DNA from 4 places in the Polaromonas sp. P1_A2 genome. Region 2 is predicted to be linked to each of the others. Evidence: predicted binding sites of a transcription regulator. Region 2 holds the regulator's gene; each other region holds the start of a gene.
The links. Region 2 encodes sigma-54, which starts transcription at its own class of promoters, with help from an activator protein. Its sites were predicted from a motif close to TGGCANGNAANCTGCTTT; they were not measured.
Positions count from the first base shown of each region.

Region 1: the regulator sigma-54 is predicted to act here: its motif matches at 1,870-1,887, upstream of AC1D09_RS09790 (formate/nitrite transporter family protein).
Region 3: the regulator sigma-54 is predicted to act here: its motif matches at 2,060-2,077, upstream of nirB (nitrite reductase large subunit NirB).
Region 4: the regulator sigma-54 is predicted to act here: its motif matches at 1,892-1,909, upstream of AC1D09_RS12125 (DUF1028 domain-containing protein).

Region 1 is NZ_JBFTZI010000002.1:592,312-597,449, forward strand. Features, by position in the region: gene AC1D09_RS09775 (ketopantoate reductase family protein) at 1-196, shown strand, start outside; gene AC1D09_RS09780 (SDR family oxidoreductase) at 372-1,124, shown strand; gene AC1D09_RS09785 (cupin domain-containing protein) at 1,357-1,761, shown strand; gene AC1D09_RS09790 (formate/nitrite transporter family protein) at 2,072-2,884, shown strand; gene AC1D09_RS09795 (bifunctional protein-serine/threonine kinase/phosphatase) at 2,948-4,693, shown strand; gene AC1D09_RS09800 (hypothetical protein) at 4,702-5,138, opposite strand, start outside.
Region 2 is NZ_JBFTZI010000001.1:32,179-37,316, reverse strand. Features, by position in the region: gene AC1D09_RS00170 (SPOR domain-containing protein) at 1-6, shown strand, start outside; gene AC1D09_RS00165 (thiol:disulfide interchange protein DsbA/DsbL) at 134-793, shown strand; gene lptA (lipopolysaccharide transport periplasmic protein LptA) at 953-1,582, shown strand; gene lptB (LPS export ABC transporter ATP-binding protein) at 1,598-2,380, shown strand; gene AC1D09_RS00150 (RNA polymerase factor sigma-54) at 2,516-4,054, shown strand; gene AC1D09_RS00145 (THUMP domain-containing class I SAM-dependent RNA methyltransferase) at 4,063-5,138, shown strand, end outside.
Region 3 is NZ_JBFTZI010000005.1:77,113-82,250, reverse strand. Features, by position in the region: gene AC1D09_RS18935 (bifunctional protein-serine/threonine kinase/phosphatase) at 1-611, opposite strand, end outside; gene AC1D09_RS18930 (type IV pili methyl-accepting chemotaxis transducer N-terminal domain-containing protein) at 676-1,959, opposite strand; gene nirB (nitrite reductase large subunit NirB) at 2,351-4,786, shown strand; gene nirD (nitrite reductase small subunit NirD) at 4,801-5,138, shown strand, end outside.
Region 4 is NZ_JBFTZI010000003.1:18,588-23,725, reverse strand. Features, by position in the region: gene AC1D09_RS12135 (ABC transporter ATP-binding protein) at 1-53, opposite strand, end outside; gene AC1D09_RS12130 (ABC transporter ATP-binding protein) at 50-1,078, opposite strand; gene AC1D09_RS12125 (DUF1028 domain-containing protein) at 1,075-1,794, opposite strand; gene AC1D09_RS12120 (tripartite tricarboxylate transporter substrate binding protein) at 1,955-2,914, opposite strand; gene argE (acetylornithine deacetylase) at 2,969-4,189, opposite strand; gene AC1D09_RS12110 (DUF1993 domain-containing protein) at 4,365-4,874, shown strand; gene AC1D09_RS12105 (hypothetical protein) at 4,917-5,138, opposite strand, start outside.

The DNA.
Region 1 (5,138 bases), on a different contig from region 2:
CGACAAGCTGGCCGGCAGCATGCCCAACCAGTACGCTTCCACCGCACAGGACCTGGCGCGCGGCAAGCCCACCGAAATCGACTACCTCAATGGCCTGATCGTCAAGCGCGGCGAGGCGTTGGGCGTGGCCGTGCCCGCGAACCGGGTGTTGTGGGCCATGGTGAAACTGCTTGAAGGAAAAACCGCCGCGGCCTGAGCGGCTCCTTGCAGGCGCAGCTCGACGAATGACTCCTTGCCCCAGGGGGGGGCGGGGCAAGAGAAATGGCAAGGGCAGGGCGCTGGCGTCACAAACCGGCAGCGTCAATCGTCATAGAGGCAGGGTGCTCAATTTCGAGCCACTCCACCTCTACCCTTGACCAGGAAGTACACACATGAAAATCGTCGTCATCGGAGGCTCAGGCCTCATCGGAAGCAAGCTCGTCAACAATCTTCGCGCGCGCGGCCATGAGGCCATCGCGGCCTCGCCGGCGTCCGGCGTCAACACGCTCACCGGCCAAGGGCTGGCCGAGGTCCTTGCGGGCGCCCATGTGGTGGTCGACGTGGCCAATTCGCCCTCGTTTGAAGACAAGGCCGTGCTGGAATTTTTTGAAACCTCGGGCCGCAACCTGCTGGCGGCCGAAGCGGCCGCCGGTGTTTTACACCACATCGCGCTTTCCGTCGTGGGTACCGACAAGCTGGTGGAAAGCGGTTATTTCCGCGGCAAGATCGCCCAGGAAAAAATCATCAGGGCCAGCAGCATCCCTTACACCATCGTGCATTCCACCCAGTTCATGGAATTCCTGGGTGGCATCGCCCAGTCGGGCACCGAGGGGCAGACGGTGCGGCTGTCGCCGGCCTTTGTGCAACCCATCGCGTCGGACGACGTGGCCGCCGCGATGGCCGACTTCACGCTGGGCGCGCCGGCCAACGGCACGGTCGAGATCGCCGGCCCGGAAAAAGTTCGCCTCCCGGACCTCGTCCAGCGCTTCCTGACGGCAAGCAATGACCCGCGCAAGGTCGTCGCCGACCCGCAGGCACGCTACTTCGGCGCCGCGCTCAAGGACGACACCCTGGTGCCGGCCGGCAAGGCGCGTTTGGGCGCCATAACTTTCGAGGACTGGTTCAAATCCCAGCCCGCGAAATAAGCCGCTACTCCTTCCCCCTCTGGGGGAAGGCTGGGATGGGGGCTCCCCGGTGCCTGTTCCACGCCGGCCTCGCAATCGGTCGCCGCTGGCCCCCATCCCTACCTTCCCCCAGCGGGGGAAGGAGCAAGAGTGAGGGCAGGGCGCCGGTGTCACAAACCGGCGCCGCCAATCGTCATAAGGGCAGGTGCACCTCAATCCCGAGCCACCCCCGCAACCCTATGAAGAAGCCATCATGAACAAGACCTGTGTTTCCCTGTTTCTCGCCAGCGCCGCCTTGCTCGCCCAGCCCGCCATGGCCGCCGGCCCCGAGGGCGTGACCGTCAAGCCGGTCATGGCCAAGGACCTGTCCGATCTTCCCGGCAAGGAAGGCCTGATGATCACCGTTGATTACGCCCCCGGCGCCGCCGACCCGGTGCACCGCCATCACGCGCATGCCTTTGTCTATGTGCTTGAAGGCTCCATCGTGATGCAGGTCAAGGGCGGCAAGGAAGTCACCTTGACGGCCGGCCAGAGCTTTTATGAAGGTCCCAAGGACATCCATACCGTGGGCCGCAACGCCAGCACCACCCAGCCCGCGAAGTTCCTGGTGCTGTTGCTCAAGAAGAAAAAAGCCGAGGTGCTGGAGCTGGTGAAGTAGGCACCAAAATGTTGAGCCGGTCCCGATCGGTGCACGCATTTGGGGCGACGCATGCAGGTTGCCGGCGCATGGCGGGGTAAAAAAGCCGGTTTCAGGCCGCAATCCCAGCGGCACAGTAGTTGCTTTGAGTGATCCGCCCGGCTAATGACGGCCGGGCACGGCGCGGCCTATCTCTATGTAGGGGCCGTTGCCCGGCGGATCAATGGATAACGACGTCCACTTCCAGCCTCCCACTTTGGGGGCGCCTGGGGGTGGATTTTTTTTGGCCTTTTCTTTTTTAAGGCCGGTAACCCAAAAACTCGAGGAACGTATGGCTTATCTAGTGCCTTCGGAATTTGTGACCAAGATGGTGGACGCGGGGGAGTCCAAGATATTCATGTCCACCCGCGACACCGTTATCCGGGCCTATATGGCCGGCGCCATCCTGGCCCTGGCGGCCTGGTTCGCCGTCACCATCAATGTGCAGACCGGCCAGCCCCTGCTGGGCGCCGTGCTGTTCCCGGTGGGTTTTGTCATGCTCTACCTGTTCGGCTTTGATTTGCTGACCGGCGTGTTCGTGCTGTGCCCGCTGGCGCTGATCGACAAGCGCCCGGGCGTCACCCTCAAGGGCGTGCTGCGCAACTGGGGCCTGGTCTTTACCGGCAACTTCCTGGGGGCGTTCACGGTGGCCGTGATGATGGCCATCTACGTCACCAACGGCTTCTCGACGGAGCCCAGCGCGGTTGGCAAGGCCATAGGCGTGGTGGGCGAGAACCGCACCCTGGGCTACCAGAAGTACGGCGCCAACGGCATGCTCACGCTCTTTGTGCGCGGCATGCTGTGCAACTGGATGGTGTCGGCCGGCGTGGTCGGCGCGATGATTTCCACCCAGGTCAGCGGCAAGGTGATCGCCATGTGGATGCCCATCATGCTGTTTTTCTACATGGTGTTCGAGCACTCCATCGTGAACATGTTTCTGTTCCCCTCGGGCCTGCTGCTGGGCGCGCACTTCACCATCATGGACTACCTGATCTGGAACGAAATTCCCACGGTGCTGGGCAACCTGGTGGGCGGCCTGGCTTTCACCGGCTTGACGCTGTATGCCACGCACGTTAAAACCGGACCGGCTCGTAACTTCAAATAATCCGCTTCCACAACAAAAGCCCTCGCGCAGGCCAGTTGCGCGAGGGCTTTGTCGCCACCCCCTATGTCCTCTGAACTGAAGATCTCTGCAGGCCAGTATTCGGACAAGGGCCGCAAGGAAAGCAACCAGGATTTCCACGGCATCTACGTGCCGCAGGAGCCGCAGCTCAGCGCCAAGGGCATCGCCATCGCGCTGGCCGACGGCATCAGCAGCAGCGCCGTCAGCGACGTCGCCAGCCAGTACGCCGTCACCGGTTTCCTGGAAGACTATTACTGCACCTCGGAAGCCTGGTCGGTCAAGACATCGGCCGAGCGCATCCTGAGCGCCACCAACTCCTGGCTGCATGCGCAGACGCAAAAAAGCCCTTACCGCTACGACAAGGACAAGGGTTATGTGTGCACCCTGAGCGCCATGGTCATCAAGTCGGCCACCGCGCATATTTTTCATGTCGGCGATTCGCGCATCTACCGCCTGCGCGGCAAGGCGCTGGAGCAACTGACCCGCGACCACCGCGTGTGGATCGCCCAGGGCCAAAGCTACCTGGGCCGCGCGCTGGGCTTCAAGCCCCAGCTGGAAATCGACTACCAGACCCAGCAGGTGGAGCAGGGCGACCTCTTTTTGCTGGCCACCGACGGCGTGTACGAACACGTGACCGAGCACGACATGGCCGGCATCATCCGCCGCCATGCCGATGAGCCAGAGGGCTTGGACCTTGCGGCCAGGTCCATCGTCGACAAAGCCTTTGAACGCGGCAGCGGCGACAACCTCACGGCCCAGATCGTGCGCGTCGATGCGCTGCCCCGCCGTGAAGCCGGCGAGATGCTGCAGCAGCTCTCAGGCCTGCCGCTGCCGCCCATGCTCGAGGCCAGGACACAGTTTGACGGCTACACCATTGTTCGCGAAGTGCAGGGCAGCAGCCGCAGCCATATCTACCTGGCGACCGACAACGACAGCGGCGCGCTCGCCATCCTTAAAACGCCCTCTATAGACCTGGGCGGCGACCCGGCCTACCTGGAGCGCTTCCTGACCGAAGAGTGGATCGCCAGGCGCATCAACAGCGCCCATGTGCTCAAGCCCCATGTGCCGACCCGCAAGCGCCACTATGTGTACGTGGCCACCGAATACATAGACGGGCAGACGCTGGCCCAGTGGATGATTGACAACCCCCGGCCCGCGCTGGAGTCGGTACGCGGCCTGGTCGAGCAGATCGCCAAAGGCCTGCGCGCCTTTCACCGGCTGGAGATGCTGCACCAGGACCTGCGGCCCGAGAACATCATGATCGACAACACCGGCACCGCCAAGATCATCGACTTCGGCGCCACCCGCGTGGCCAGCCTTGCGGAGCTTGACGGTCCCGGCGGGCGGGATGACATCCTGGGCACGGCCCAGTATTCAGCGCCCGAGTATTTCCTGGGCGAGGGCGGCACCACCCGCTCCGACCTCTTCTCGCTGGGCGTCATCACCTACCAGATGCTGACCGGGCGGCTGCCCTATGGCGCCGAAGTCGCCAAAAGCCGCACCCGCGCCGCGCAAAACCGGCTGCGCTACGACTCCGCGCTGCGCGACGACCGCGAGATTCCGGCCTGGATAGACGATGTGCTGCGCAAGGCCGTGCACCCCGACCCGGCCAAACGTTATGGCGAGCTGTCGGAGTTTGTGTACGACCTGCGCCACCCCAACCGGGCTTTTATCCACAAGACGCGCCAGCCCTTGCTCGAGCGAAACCCGCTGGCCTTCTGGCGAGGGCTGGCGCTTATCCTGGCCGTGGTCATTGTGGTGATGCTGGCCCTGAAATCGACGACCGGTTAGCCCGGGTCTTAACGGATGCCGCCGTAGTCCGCCAGCAGTCCTGGCAGCGCCCGGTCGGCGATCTGCAACTGCTCGGGGCTGAACTGGGCCAGCAAGACTTGCGCGGTGGCATCCAGTGTGGCCAGCATGTTGGAGCGCCTTTGCGCGTCGGCCAGCAAATACTGGAAGGCGTCTTTCGCGGTTTGCTCATCCACGATGCGCGGGCCGGCCGGGCCGCTGGTCGCCATGTCCAGGAAACGCCCGCGGAAATTCTCCCAGGCCGGGCCCTGCTCGCGGGTGATCTGCAGCGCCACCCGCAGGTCAAACAGCCGGCGGCTGACCTGCTCCCAGCGCGACTGCACGCGCGGCGCCTGCGGGCCTTCCGCCTGCGCCTCGCCGGGGCGATGGGGGCGGGCGCCCCCGGTGTTGTACGGGCCCCCGGTGCTGTATTGGGCATGGCTGGCGC
Region 2 (5,138 bases):
CGCTGACCCCCTGTTGCGGATAAGCTGAACTTTTCACGGGGCCGGTGTACAAACCCCAGTGCCCCGCAATACGAGGCCGCCGTCCGCAGGGGCGGCTTACCCACCCTTTCTGTCATACCAGGAGAAGAATCTGATGCAACGCCGTGAGTTTTCGTTTTCAGCCGCCTCGGCGGCCGTCGCCAGCCTGGGCGGCATCGCCCTTCCCACGCTGGCGCAAGCCCAGGCCAAGGCCCCCAAGGACGGCGCCGACTATGTGACGCTGGACAAGCCGGCGCCCACCGAGGTCCCCGCGGGCCAGGTCGAGGTGGTGGAGTTCTTCTGGTACAGCTGCCCGCATTGCAATGCCTTTGAGCCGACGCTCGAGGCCTGGATGAAGCAGGCGCCCAAGGATGTGACGGTGCGGCGCGTGCCGGTCGCCTTCCGCCCCGATTTCGAGCCCCAGCAGCGCCTTTTTTATGTGCTCGAGGCCATGGGCAAGGTCGAGGAACTCCACAAAAAGGTGTTTTACGCGATCCACGTGGAAAAGTTCGCGCTCAACACCGCCGACTCCATCGCCGCCTGGGCCGAAAAGCAAGGCCTGGACAAGGCCAAGTTCATCGAGATGTACAACTCCTTCACCGTCACCACCAAGGCCCGCAAGGCCACGCAGCTGCAGGACATCTACAAGGTCGACGGCGTGCCGGCGCTGGGCATTGCGGGGCGTTACTACACCTCGGCCACCCTGGCCCAAAGCATGGTCCGCGCGCTGCAGGTCACCGATTACCTGATCGCGCAGTCGCGCATCAAAAAGTAAGGCCGTAAGGCATCCGTCCAGGGCCGCAGCGGCCCACGCCGAAAAACCCGCCTCGTTCCAGGCGGGTTTTTTTATGCCCCTAATATTCACCCGTGCAAGCCATTCCCACAGCTTGCATGGCTACAATGGCCCAACCCAAAGCAGCAAGATTCGTGCCTTATGAAACACCCCCTTTATTTCCTCGTCCTGCCGGCCGCTTTGGCGCTGGGGGCGGCGTTTCCGGCCTGGGCCGAAAAAGCCGACCGGGACAAGCCCATGAACGCGGAGGCCGATGCCCTGCGTTATGACGACCTGAAGCAAACCAGCGTGTTCACCGGCAATGTGGTGATCACCAAGGGCACGACCATCGTGCGCGGCGCGCGGGTCGACGTGAGCCAGGACCCCGAGGGCTACCAGCAGGCGATCGCCATCGCGGCGCCCGGCAAGCTGGCCTTCTACCGCAAGAAACGCGACGGCGTCGACGAATACATCGAAGGCGAGGGCGAGCGCATCGAATACGACAGCCGCGCCGACCTGGTCAAATTCATCAAGCGCGCCGTGGTGCGCCGCTACAACGGCGCCACCCTGGTGGATGAAACCACGGGCGCCGTGATCGTCTACGACAACAACACCGACGTCTTCACCGTGGACGGCGGCGCGCAGAACAGCACCGCCGCCAACCCGAGCGGGCGCATACGCGCCATGCTGTCGCCGCGCGCCGCCGCATCGGCCCCGGGCGCCGCGCCCGCCCCCGCAGCCCCGCCCGCCGCCCTGCGCCCCAGCACCACGCTGGGCACCGAAAAGAAATAGAAAGAACCTGCACAGATGGATGTGGTGACTGACACTTCGGCGGCCAAGGCCGCAACCCCCAGCCGCCTGGTGGCGCAGGGGCTGCAAAAATCCTACGGCAGCCGCAAGGTCGTGCAGGACGTTTCGGTGGCCGTGCAAAAAGGCGAGGTCGTGGGCCTGCTGGGGCCCAACGGCGCCGGCAAGACGACCTCCTTCTACATGATCGTGGGCCTGGTGCGCGCCGACGCCGGCGAGATTTCCATCGACGGCCAGTCAGTCGAGCACATGCCGATTCACCTGCGCGCCCGCCTGGGCCTGAGTTACCTGCCGCAGGAAGCCTCGATTTTCCGCAAGCTCACGGTGGAAGAAAACGTGCGCGCCGTGCTTGAACTGCAGCTGGACGCGAACGGCAAGCCGCTGGGCCGCGCCGACATCGAGTCGCGGCTCGATGCCCTGCTGCAGGACCTGCGGGTGGACCATTTGCGCAATTCGCCGGCGCCGGCGCTGTCGGGCGGTGAACGCCGCCGCGTCGAGATCGCCCGCGCCCTGGCGACCCAGCCGCGCTTCATCCTGCTTGACGAACCCTTCGCTGGCATAGACCCGATCGCCGTGATCGAGATCCAGCGCATCATCGGCTTCCTGAAGTCGCGCGGCATCGGCGTGCTGATCACCGACCACAATGTGCGCGAAACGCTGGGCATCTGCGACCATGCCTACATCATCAGCGACGGCCACGTGCTGGCCCAGGGCACGCCGTCCGAGATCGTGAACAACGCCGATGTGCGCCGCGTCTATCTGGGCGAGCACTTCAAAATGTAAAGATGGCTCCCCCCCTTTGTCGCTCACTTCGTGTAGCTCCCTCCCCCCTCGAGGGGGCGGCGCCTGCGGCCTGGCAAAGCCAGATCCGCGGCCCCCGCTCGCACTTTTTCTGCGCTTCCTTCAAAGCTCCTTGACATGAAGCAGGGCCTCTCGCTCCGCGTCTCGCAGCATCTTGCGCTGACGCCCCAGCTGCAGCAGTCGATACGCCTGCTGCAGCTGTCCACGCTCGAGCTGAGCCAGGAAGTCGAGCAGATGCTCGACGAAAACCCGTTTCTCGAGGTGTCGGACGAAACCGCAGTGCGCGAGGAGTTCGGCCTGGAGCATGTCAACACGCCGGTCAGCCAGGACAGCCGCGAGTTTGAATCGGCCGCCGATGCAACGGCCGGCGGCGGCGCGGAAGACGCGGGCCTTTCAGCGGCCGGCGAGGCCGAGGTCAGCGCGGAACCCAAGCTCGAGGAAAGCTGGGAAGGCGACGGCACGGTGGAGACCACCCCCGACGACAGCGAATGGGGCAGCGATGCGCCTGCGCGCAAGAACAACAACGAGGAAAGCGAGGCCGAGGCCTCGGACCTCACGGGCGGCCATGAGTCGCTGCAAGACCATTTGCACCGCCAGTCGCTGGGCCTGCGCCTCTCAGAGGAAGACCGCGCGGCCCTGCATTTCCTGATCGAGTCGCTCAATGACGACGGTTACCTCGAAGACAGCCTGGCCTCGCTCGCGGCCGGCCTGGCCGGCGGCGACCTGGAACAGGCCGAGGACCTCGAGCAGCGTTTTGCCATGGCGCTCAAGCTGCTGCACCACATGGAGCCGGCCGGCGTGGGCGCGCGCAACCTGGCCGAATGCCTGGGCCTGCAGTTGCTCGACTGCAAGGACTGCGAGGAAACCCGCGCCGCCATTGCCGTGTGCAAGCATCCCATGGAGCTGCTGGCCAAACGCGACGTGAAGCGCCTGTCCTACCTGTGCGGGTTCACCGAAGCCGCCATCAAGGGCGCGATCGCCGTGATAGGCCGGCTGGACCCCAAACCCGGGCGCCGCTTCATCAACGTGGAACGCAACCTGATCGTGCCCGACGTCATCGTCGTGAAGTCGGGCCGGGGCTTCAAGGTCACGCTCAACGGCGACGTGATGCCGCGCCTGCGCGTGCACGACATCTACGCCAATGCCCTCAAGCAGCACAAGGGCCAGGACGGCCAGGCGCTGCAGCAACGCCTGCAGGAGGCGCGCTGGTTCATCAAGAACATCCAGCAGCGCTTTGACACCATACTGCGCGTGAGCAGCGCCATCGTCGAGCGGCAAAAGAGTTTCTTCACGCACGGCGAGCTCGCGATGCGCCCGCTGGTGCTGCGCGAAATCGCCGACGAACTGGGCCTGCACGAATCCACCATTTCACGCGTGACCACCGCCAAGTACATGGGCACGCCGTTCGGCACCTTTGAACTGAAGTATTTCTTCGGCTCCGCGCTGGGCACCGAAACCGGCGGCAACGCCTCGAGCACGGCGGTGCGCGCGCTGATCAAGCAGTTCGTCTCCTCCGAAAGCGCGAAAAAACCGCTCAGCGACAACCAGATTTCCGAGATGCTCAAGGAGCAGGGCATTGAATGTGCGCGCCGCACCGTGGCTAAATACCGTGAAGCCTTGCGCATCGCACCCGCAAATCTGCGTAAGTCTCTCTAAACCGCCTCATGAATCAACTCCAGTTATTTTTACCCTGCGCCGCGGGCGTCGAGGCCCTGCTGGCCGCCGAGGTGCAGCGCGTCACCGGCATCCAGGGCAAGGCCTGGCGCGCCGGCGTGCAATTGCAGGCCTCCTGGCGCGACGCGCTGCAGCTCAACCTGCACAGCCGCCTGGCGCAGCGTGTGCTCATCGAGCTGCAGCACAACCAGTACCGCGGCGAGCAGGACCTCTACAACGCCGCCGCCAACGTGGCCTGGGAGATCTGGTTCACGCCCAAACAGACCTTCAAGGTCGAGATCACCGCCCAGCACAGCCCGCTGACCAGCCTGAACTTCGCGGCGCTGAAGATCAAGGACGCGATCGCCGACCGCTTTCGCGCCAAGTTCGATGACGTGCGGCCCAGCGTCGACACGCGCTGGCCCGACGTGCGTGTCTATGTGCACCTGACGACGGACACCGTCACGATTTACATCGACACCTCGGGCGAGCCCCTCTTCAAGCGCGGCTGGCGCGAGGACAAGGGCGACGCGCCGCTGAAGGAAACCCTGGCCGCCGCGATGATTGCCGCCAGCGGCTGGGACCAGCTGTGCAAAACCGGTGTGCCGCTCTACGACCCCTGCTGCGGCTCGGGCACCATCGCCATCGAGGCCGCGCAGATCGCCTGCAACATCGCGCCCGGCATCAACCGGCGCTTTGCTTTCCAGAAGTATCTGCCCTTCCAGGGCCATGTGTGGGACGGCCTGCTGGACCAGGCCGAAGCCGCCATCACCGAGCCCACGGCACCGGTGTTCGGCAGTGACGTCTCTTTCCGCATGGTCGACTTCGCCGAGCGCAATGCCGAACGTGCCGGCGTGGCCAATGCGGTGGAATTCCGCGGCGGCGACGCGCTGCAGCGCATGCCGCCCGCGCCTTCGGGCGTGATGCTGGTGAACCCGCCTTATGGCGAGCGCATCGACGTCGCCGGTGTGGCCGGCATCACCGGCGTGCAAGGCCGCGACCAGCGCCGCCAGCAGGGCCGGGAAGTCCAGCACGACCACCGCAACCAGCCCATCGACGAGTTCGGCCAGCCCTTGGGGCCCGACAG
Region 3 (5,138 bases), on a different contig from region 2:
CCGCCCGCTTCCTGCAGGCCGGCAAAATCCCGCAGCCGCGCATCGCGCAGCACGCCGTGCACGCCGTCGGTGACGAGCACAAACACGTCGCCCACCTGCAGGTCGCCCTGCATGTAGTCGACCACCACATGGTCTTCGGCGCCCACCGAGCGCAGCAGCTGGTGCCTGAAGTCGGGATGGTTGACCGCATGGTCGTGCGTGAGCTGCTGCAAAGTGCCGCCGCGCAGCAGATAAGCCCGTGAATCGCCCACATGCGCCAGGGTGTAGGACTGCCCGCGCAGCACCAGCGCCGTGAGGGTGGTCAGGCCCACGGCCGGCCGGCGCCGGCGGTTGATGCCGGCCAGCCAGGCGTTCTGCGCGCCGATGATGCGGTCCAGCGCCACCGTGGTGTCCCAGGTTTCGGGCGTGCCGTAGTAGTCGCGGACCAAGCTGGTGACCGTGGTTTGCGCGGCTTCCCGGCCCATGCCGCCGGTGCTCACGCCGTCGGCCACCGCCACGATGGAGCCCATGCCCTCTTGCCCCGGTTCGGGCAGCATGGCCGCGCAGAAGTCCTCGTTGGTGTTTTTACGGCCTGCCAGCGTGGCAAAGCCAATGTCCAGATCAAATGCCATGCACCAATGTAAGCAAGTTCAATGCCCGATATTGGTGCATTGCAGCAATGCACTGCGCCAGGGCTTAGCCCACCAGCATCTGCATGCTGCGCTCGTACTGCACCGAGAGCTGCTCGAACACGTCCAGCAGGTCTTCGCTGGCGGTGGCCAGGCCTTCCAGCCGTTTCACATCCTTGCCCTTGGCGATGCCCGCGGCGCCAGTGCGCATCTGTGCCCAGCCCGCGGCGGCCTTGTCCAGGGACTCGCGGATCTCTCTGCTGGTCAGCGGAATGTCGTTGAGGTATTGCAGCGCCTTCTCAAAAGCCGCCTGCGACTCGGCCATGCCCACTTCACTGCGCTGCGAGGCCGTGCCGCCCAGGACTTGCAGCAAGGCGTATTTCGCGAAGCGCTGGCTCAGCATGCGCTGGCGGCCGGCCAGGTTGAGCATCTGCAGCGGCGGCATGGCGCCGGCGCTTTCAAGGATGGCGGTCATGCGCTCGGCTTCCTGCAGCAGCAGCTCGGCGAGCTCGTCCAGGTGCGCCATCTCGCCGGCCGCCCGGCTTTCCTCCAGGGCGGGCTTCAGGCGCGCCCAGGTCAGGCTCACCTGCCCCAGCAGGTCGCCAAACGTGGGCTTGGACAGGCTTTTGCCGAGGGCGGCAATGTTGGCGTCTATGCGCTGCACCGACTCCGCGAGCAGCTGCGCCACGCGCCCGGGCTGCACGCCCGCCAGCCGCAGCAGCGCCAGCTTGACCAGGCGCTGCGACAGCATGCGCAACTGGCCCGAGCGGTTGACGTCTTCGGCGAAACGGGCTGAATGGATGATGTGCTGCGACACCTGGCCCAGGCGCTGGTTGGTGTGCATGGAGGCAGTGCGCAGAATCTGGAAGGCGTCGTCGTCGGACATCTGGCGGGCGCGCATCAGGATGCCCTTGGCGCGGTCCACCACCTTGCGCTCTTCCAGGCGGCCGGCAATGTCCCGCATCTCGCCCTGCAGGGCCTGCTCGCGCCTGAAGCGGGCCTGGGCCAGGTGGATCAGCGGCCGCAGGCGCTGCGGGCTGTAGCCGTTGACCACATAGGCATGGACCCCGACCTCGGTGGCGCGCGTGATTTTTTCCGCATCGCTGTCGCTGGTGAACACCAGGACGGGGCAAGGCGCGGTCTCGCCGACCACCTGCAAGAGCTTGAACAAGGCCTCATCGGGCAGCGCATCGTGGCAAACCAGCACGTCGGGCGCCTGCCGCAGTGCCTCCTGCACCAGTTTGCTGCGCTCGTGGAGCACCCCCAGGACCTGGATGCCGGCCGCCTCAAGGTCGGAGACCAGCGGGTTGGCACCGGCGGGGCCGTTCAGGTTTACCAATGCGGAAGTCATACAAATCAATAGCTTGGGAGGGAAATAAGGCTGGCAAGGATGCAAGTCGCGCGCCACGCGCCGGCTGCGGATTCTGGGCGCGGCTTGCAGGCCAATGATATGGCACAAGTTTTGCATTAGCTATCGCGGGCGTAACGACGCGCCCGACCTTAGCGAATGCACTGCGGGTCCTGCGCACAACGACGTGCGTAATGGTGTGCCTCATACCGGGTCAACGACCCGGATCCCTGTTGACCGGGAGAGAGCATCATGAATTTCATCCTGTTTCCGGCAAGCCAGACCGGCTTGCACCCCCTGACAAGCCGCGTGGACGCGTGCCTGCGCGACCTGTGCGGCACGGCCGTGGCATGACGTTTGCACCTAGACACATTGAATCCCCTGGAGTAGCCCCATGAAAAAATCAAAACTGGTAATGGTCGGAAACGGCATGGCCGGCGTGCGCACCCTGGAAGAGCTGATCAAGGTCGCGCCCGACCTGTACGACATCACGGTCTTCGGCGCCGAGCCCCATCCCAACTACAACCGCATCCTGCTGTCGCCCGTGCTGGCCGGGGAGCAGACGCTGGATGAGATCGTGCTGAACTCCTGGGACTGGTACAAGGACAACCACATCACGCTGCATGCCGGCAAAAAAGTGGTGGAAGTCGACCGCGTCAAGCGCATCGTGCGCGCCGAGGACGGCACCGAAGAGGAATACGACCGCCTGCTGATGTGCACCGGCTCCAACCCCTTCATCCTGCCGGTGCCGGGCAAGGACTTGGCGGGCGTGATCGCCTACCGCGATATCGCCGATACCAACGCGATGATCGAGGCCTCCGAGAAATACAAGAAGGCGGTCGTCATCGGCGGCGGCCTGCTGGGCCTGGAAGCGGCCAACGGCCTGATGCTGCGCGGCATGGAAGTCACCGTGGTGCACGTCATGCCCTGGCTGATGGAGCGCCAGCTCGACGACGTGGCGGGCAAGCTGCTGCAGAAATCGCTGGAAGACCGCGGCCTGAAGTTCCTGATCGGCGCGCAGACCCAGGAGCTCACCGGCAACGAAGAAGGCCGCGTGAAGTCCATCAAGTTCAAGGACGGCAGCGAAGTGGCCACCGACCTCGTGGTCATGGCGGTGGGCATACGCCCCAACACCCAGCTGGCCGAATCCATGCGCCTGCACTGCAACAAGGGCATCGTCGTCAACGACACCATGCAGACTGTCACCGACGCGCGCATCTACTCGGTGGGCGAATGCGCGGCGCACCGCGGCATCGCCTACGGCCTGGTGGCGCCGCTGTTTGAACAGGCCAAGGTGGCGGCCAACCACCTGGCGCAGTTCGGCATAGGCCGTTATTCGGGTTCGCTGACCTCCACCAAGCTCAAGGTCACGGGCATAGACCTGTTCAGCGCCGGCGAGTTCATGGGCAGCGACGGCGCCGAGGAAATCGTGATGAGCGACCCCTTCGGCGGCGTCTACAAAAAGCTGGTGATCAAGGACGACAAGCTGGTCGGCGCCTGCCTCTACGGCGACACGGTGGACGGCAGCTACTACTTCAAGCTGCTGCGCGACGGCCGCAGCGTGGCCGACATCCGCGACAAGCTGATCTTCGGCGAGTCCAATCTCGGCGACACAGGCCATGAAGGCCACAACAAGGCCGCCACCATGCCCGACGACGCCGAGGTCTGCGGCTGCAACGGCGTCAACAAGGGCACCATCTGCAAGGCCATCAAGGAAAAGGGCCTGTTCACGCTCGACGAGGTGAAGAAGCACACCAAGGCCAGCGCCTCCTGCGGCTCCTGCACCGGCCTGGTCGAGCAGATCCTGATGTTCACGGCCGGCGGCGACTACTCGGCCACGCCTAAGCTCAAGGCCATGTGCGGCTGCACCGACCACGGCCACCAGGCGGTGCGCGATGCGATACGCGCCAACAAGCTGCTGACGATCTCCGAGGTCTACAAGTTCATGGAATGGAAGACGCCCAACGGCTGCGCCAGTTGCCGCCCGGCCGTCAACTACTACGTGACCAGCACCTGGCCCAAGGAGGCCAAGGACGACCCGCAAAGCCGTTTCATCAATGAACGCAGCCACGCCAACATCCAGAAGGACGGCACCTACAGCGTCATCCCGCGCATGTGGGGCGGCGAAACCACGGCCAGCGAACTGCGCCGCATCGCCGACGCGGTGGACAAATACAAGATACCGACCGTCAAGGTCACCGGCGGCCAGCGCATCGATTTGCTGGGCGTGAAAAAAGAGGACCTGCAAAACGTCTGGAAGGACATCGGCATGCCCTCCGGCCACGCCTACGCCAAGGCCCTGCGCACGGTGAAGACCTGCGTGGGCAGCGAGTGGTGCCGCATGGGCACCCAGGACAGCACCCAGATGGGCAAGGACCTGGAGCGCGCGATGTGGCGCATGTACGCGCCGCACAAGGTGAAGTTCGCCGTCAGCGGCTGCCCGCGCAACTGCGCCGAGGCCGGCATCAAGGACGTCGGCATCATAGGCGTCGATTCGGGCTGGGAGATGTACATCGCCGGCAACGGCGGCATCAAGACGGAAGTGGCCCACTTCTTCACCAAGCTCAAGACCGCCGAGGAGGTGCTGGAATACACCGGCGCCTTCTGCGAGCTCTACCGCCAGGAAGGCTGGTACCTGGAGCGCACGGTGCACTACGTGAACCGTGTGGGCCTGGACTATGTCAAAAAACGCATCCTGGAAGACCACGAAGGCCGCAAGGCGCTGTGGGAACGCCTGCAGTTCGCGCTCGACGGCGAGCCCGATCCCTGGTTCGACTTCAAGGAAGCCGCGGTCGACACCCGGCAGTTTGAAAAACTCACGCCCGCCTGAATTGAGAGATCACTATGTCTGAATGGAAAAAAATCTGCCTGGTCACCGACATCCCGGTGCTGGGTTCGCGCCGCGTGGCGCGTGAGCGCGGCATCGACGTCGCGGTGTTCCGCAACGATGAAGACGGCGTGTTCGCACTGCTGGACCGCTGCCCGCACAAGGGCGGCCCGCTGAGCCAGGGCATTGTGTTCGGCACCAGCGTGGCCTGCCCGCTGCACAACTGGACCATAGACCTGGAAGGCGGCTGCGCCAAGGCGCCCGACGAAGGCTGCACGCAGAAATTCAGCGTGCGCGTCGAGGACGGCGCCGTGCACCTCGATGCCACGGAGCTGGCGACGCTGGCACTGGACTT
Region 4 (5,138 bases), on a different contig from region 2:
GGGCGCACCGGGAAATGCTTGACCAGGTTTTCGACTTTCAGCAGCGCGCTCATGGCGTCACCTCGCTGGACACGGCATGCGTGCCGCGCCGGGTTGAGGTGTCCGCATCCAGCGGCGCGCGCCAGCAGGCGGCCTCGTGGCCCTCGCCCATGTCCATCAAAGGCGGCACCTCCTGCAAACACTTGTCGACGGCAAAAGGGCATCGCGGCGCGAAGCGGCAGCCGTCCATGCGTGTCATGGGCGTGGGCACCTGGCCTTCGATCGCGTTGAGCCGCTCCTGCGCCAGGTGCAGCTTGGGGATGGAGCCGAGCAGCCCTATGGTGTAAGGGTGCTGCGGCTCGGCGAACAGCCGGGCCACGGGCGCGCGCTCCACGATCCTGCCGGAATACATCACGGCGACGTCGTCGGCCAGTTCGGCGATCACGCCCAGGTCGTGGGTGATCAGGATGATGGCGGTGCCGGTTTCCTCGCGCAGCGTGCGCATCAGGTCCAGCACCTGCGCCTGGATGGTGACGTCCAGCGCGGTGGTCGGCTCGTCGGCGATCAGCAGCTGCGGCTCGCAGGCCAGCGCCATGGCGATCATCACGCGCTGGCGCATGCCGCCCGAGAGCTTGTGCGGGTATTCGTCGATGCGCTGCTCGGGCGAGGGGATGCGCACGCGGCGCAGCATGTCTATGGCGTGGGTCCTGGCCTCGGCCGCGCTGATGTTGCGGTGGCAGCGTATACCCTCGATGAGCTGGTCGCCAATCGTGAAGGCCGGGTTCAGCGAGGTCATGGGCTCCTGGAAGATCATGGCCATGCGGTTGCCGCGCAGCGCGCGCATGGCGTCCGGCCCCAGTGTGGCCAGGTCGGTGCCTTCAAAGCGGATGGAGCCTGCCGAGACGCGGCCCTGGCCCTTGGGCAGCAGGCCCATGATGGACAGCGAGGTCACGCTTTTGCCGCAGCCCGATTCACCGACGATGCCCAGCGTGCGGCCGGAGTCCACCGAAAAACTGATGCCGTCCACCGCGGCGAATTCACCGCCGCCTTCGAGCTTGAAGCTGGTGCGCAGGCCGCTCACTTCCAGCAAAGCCGTCATTCGGCGGCTCCGTTGCGCCTGGCGTGAAAGCGCGAGATCTCGGCCTCGATCAGCGCGCGGTCGGTGACGCCGGCCGGGCTGCGGCGCGAAGGCAGGCAGGCGCTGAAAGGCTGGTAGCGCTCCAGGCTTTTGTCGTAGAGGCGGCGCAGTTCCTGCAGGGGCTCGGTGTGGTCGTCCACGCGCAGGTCCAGCGCGCAGTAGTCCTCGGTGGTGAAGATAAGGAGTGCCGCGGCCTGCTTGCCGCGCTTGTCGCCGCCCGCGGCTTCGCCGGCGGCGAGCGCGGCGATCAGGCGTTCGGCAAACGGGAGTTGGGCATTGGCTTCATAGGCGAGAGCCGTGGCTTCGATCACCTGCGGGCCGGCCAGCATGTTGCCGGCGACCGAATAGCCGGCGCCCGCCCTGTGGCCGCACCAGTCTATGCAGGCGCTGCCGGTATAGCCGGCGGCCTGGCCGTTTGCGCCTATCAGGTGCAGCTGGCGGTGGTCACGGCCTTCGTCGGCCGAGGTCAGGCGCTTGATGATGTAGTCGGGAGATTGGCCGAAGGCCAGGCCGTCCAGCGCCGGCGCGGCATACAGAGGGTTGACCAGTGCCTGCGTGGCCAATGCGCCCACGCCGCTGCGGGCGTGCGGGCACAGAGCGCCCACGGCAAAAAATTTGCTGGCAACCGCCACGCCAAACGCGCCCGATGAATCGCGCGCGATGAGGGACCATGTCATGTATCAGACTTTCATCGCAACTGCGCCCTTGGTCGGGCGTCTCGTGCTCCCCGCAAACAAAAAGCCGCATGAAGCGACTTTCAAACAGCGAACGGATGACGCATTTATCATGCCACGCTTCGGCGGACTGTGCCTGGCGCCAGGGGCGCCACTTCGCTGTCTATTCGACTTTGGCGCCGGAGGCCCTTACAACTTCCGCCATGCGTTTGTAGTCGACCGCCAGCAGCTTCGCGAAGTCGGCATTGCTCATGGCCAGCGGTTCAATCCCCTGCTTGTCCAGGCGCTCCAGCACCACGGGATCCTTGAGGACCTTGGCCATGGCCGCGTTGACGCGGTTGACCTCGGCCGCCGGCGTGGCGGCGGGGCCCAGCAGGCCGAACCAGGAGTCGAACTGGTAACCGGGCAGGCCGCTTTCGGCGATGGTCGGCACCTCGGGCAGGTACTTGGAGCGCTTGGGCGAGGTCACGCCTATCAGGCGTATGCGGCTGTCCCTGGCGAATGCCAGCGCGCCTATGCTGGCGGCGATCACGGCCTGCGCGCGGCCCGAGATCACTTCGTTGATCGCCTCGCCCGTGGCCTTGAGCGGAACATGCACCACATCGATGCCGGCCAGGCCGTTGAAGTAGGCCATGGACAGGTGGGTGGCGCTGCCGATGCCGGCGGTCGCGTAGTTGAGCTTGCCGGGGTTGGCCTTGGCATAGCGTATGTACTCGGCCGCGGTCTTGGCGGGCACGTCGGGATGGATCATCAGCACGTAATCGGCCGTGCCTATGTGCGCCATGGGTGCGAAGTCTTTTTGCGGGTCGTAGCTGAGCTTGGTGTACAGCGAGCCGGCGATGTTGTGGCTGGCCGCGCCCAGCACCATGGCGCCGCTGTCGGGCGCCGACTTGGCGACATAACCTGTGCCCACGGTGCCGCCCGCGCCCGGCCGGTTCTCGATGATGACGGTCTGGCCCAGCGCCGTTCCCAGCTCGGTGGACATGGCGCGCGCCAGCAAGTCCTGCACGCCGCCCGCCGCGAAGGGCACCACGATGCGCACGATTTTGTTATTGGACTGGGCGAGGGCGCTGCCCGCGGCCAGGGCCAGGCCGGTGCCCAGGAAATCTCGGCGTTGCATCATGGAATGTTTTCTTTCGGTGAGGGGTGCTTGTGCTTGCTTTTGCGGGTCGGATTTTCAGTTCACGCAGATCTCGTCGGCCAGGCGGCGCATAAAGCGCTCGCACCAGGCGAGTTGGTCCAGCGTGACCCATTCGTTGGGCTGGTGCGCCTGCGCGATGTGGCCGGGGCCGCACACGATGGTCGGTACACCGGCCTGGTGAAACAATGCAGCTTCCGTGCCAAAGGAGACCTTGCCGGCGCCCGAGTTGGCATCCACGTCCGCGCATTTGAAGCACAGCCGGGCGATCTCGCTGCCGGCGTCCGTCGCGAAACCGGGCAGCACCGAATTGAGTTTATGGCTGATGCCGGTATCGGCAGCCACGGCCTGCATGGCCGGCACCAGGCTGTCGGCAAAGGCCTTGGCTTCGTTGAACAGCTCGACCGGCGAATTCATGTGGTGGTGGCGAATCTCCCAGGTCACGTCGCAGTCGCGCGGGATGATGTTGAGCGCGGTGCCGCCGGCGATCACGCCGGTGTGTATGGTGGTGTGGGGCACGTCGTAGATCGGGTCGAAGGGGCCCTGCGCCACCAGGCGGCGGTGCATGGACTTGAGGTGGGCGACGAACTCGCAGGCGATCTCCACCGCGTTGACGCCCAGCGGTGTCAGCGAGGAGTGCGCCTCGAAGCCGCGCACCGAGGTTTTGTAGGCGTGCTTGCCCTTGTGCGCGATCACCACCTGCATGCCGGTGGGCTCGCCGACGATGCAGCCGGCGGGTTGGTAGCCCTGCTCCACCATGTCGGCGATCAGGCGGCGCACGCCTATGCAGCCGACCTCCTCGTCGTAGCTGAAAGCCAGGTGCACCGGGCGCTTGAGTCTTCGCTTGAGGAGCTCGGGCACCATCATGAGGGCGGTCGCGCCGTAGCTTTTCATGTCGGTCACGCCGCGGCCGTAGAGCTTGTCGCCTATGACCTGCGCGGCGAAGGGGTCGGTGTCCCAGGGCTGGCCGTCCACCGGCACGACGTCGGTATGGCCCGAGAGCACCAGGCCGCCCAGCCTGGTTTCGCCGTTTTCCGCGGGCAGGGTGGCCCAGAGGTTGGCCTTCTTGCCGCTGTCGTCATAGGTGCGGCGGCATTCAATGCCCAGGGCTTCCAGCCGCGCCTGGGTCCAGTCGAGGAGCGGCAGGTTGCTGTCGCGCGAGACGGAGGCAAAGGACACCCATTTTTCAATCAGCGGCAGGGCGGCGAGGTCGGCGGCCTGGATGGACTGGCGGGCGGAGCTGGGGAGGGGGGCGTTCATGGCAAGACCTTTGAAGGACGGGCGGGGCGGCAAAAATTGTATGACAGCATACTATTTTGCGGTGGGCCGGGCCATTGCCGGCCTGCCGCGCGTTCAAGCCGCAATCCGGCGAGAATGCAGGGCGTCGCGCGCAGACTGCGGCTCCCCATCTTCATTTCTCTACCGAAAGCATTCCATGACCAGCACCATGTACACCACCTCCATTCCCGTCTTCAAGCAGATGCTGGGCGGCCTGAAGGGCGTCCTGACCAAGGCTGAAGCCCATGCGGCCGCCAAAAACATAGACCCCAATGCCTTGCTGCAGGCGCGCCTTTATCCCGACATGTTCCCCCTGCTGCGCCAGGTGCAGGTGGCCAGCGACTTCGCCAAGAGCGTGTCGGCCCGGCTGGCCGGCGTCGAAGTGCCCAAGATCGAAGACAAGGAAACCACGTTTGCCGAGCTGCAGGCGCGCATAGACACCATACTGGCCTTTATCGAGGGGCTGGGCGCGGCGAAGTTCGACGATGCCGCCGTGCGCGAGATCGTCACGCAGGCCGGCACGCCCAAGGAAAAGCGCTTCACGGGCCAGTCCTACCTGCTCAATTACGGCCTGCCGCACTTCTTCTTCCACACCACCACGGCCTACGCCATCCTGCGCCACAACGGCGTGGAAGTGGGCAAGAAGGATTACATCGGCAGTTATTGAGTCGCGAGGGGCCTGAGCCGCCGGCCGCCGGGCCGCCGCGGCTCAGTGCCTGTGCAGGCTCTGCGGTAGCGTCTTGTCGTAAGTGCCGGGGGGATAGGCGGCGTCCGCGCCGCGCACCAGCATGTCGGCATCGCGGATCGCGAAGATGTGCGCGATGTCCTGTTTGATATCGCCGCCCGCCGCCATCGGGTGCGCCGTGGGGCTTTCCCACACATGGCGATCGGGCAGCGAGGTGTAGGGGCAGCTGTCGCCGCAGTCCAGCTG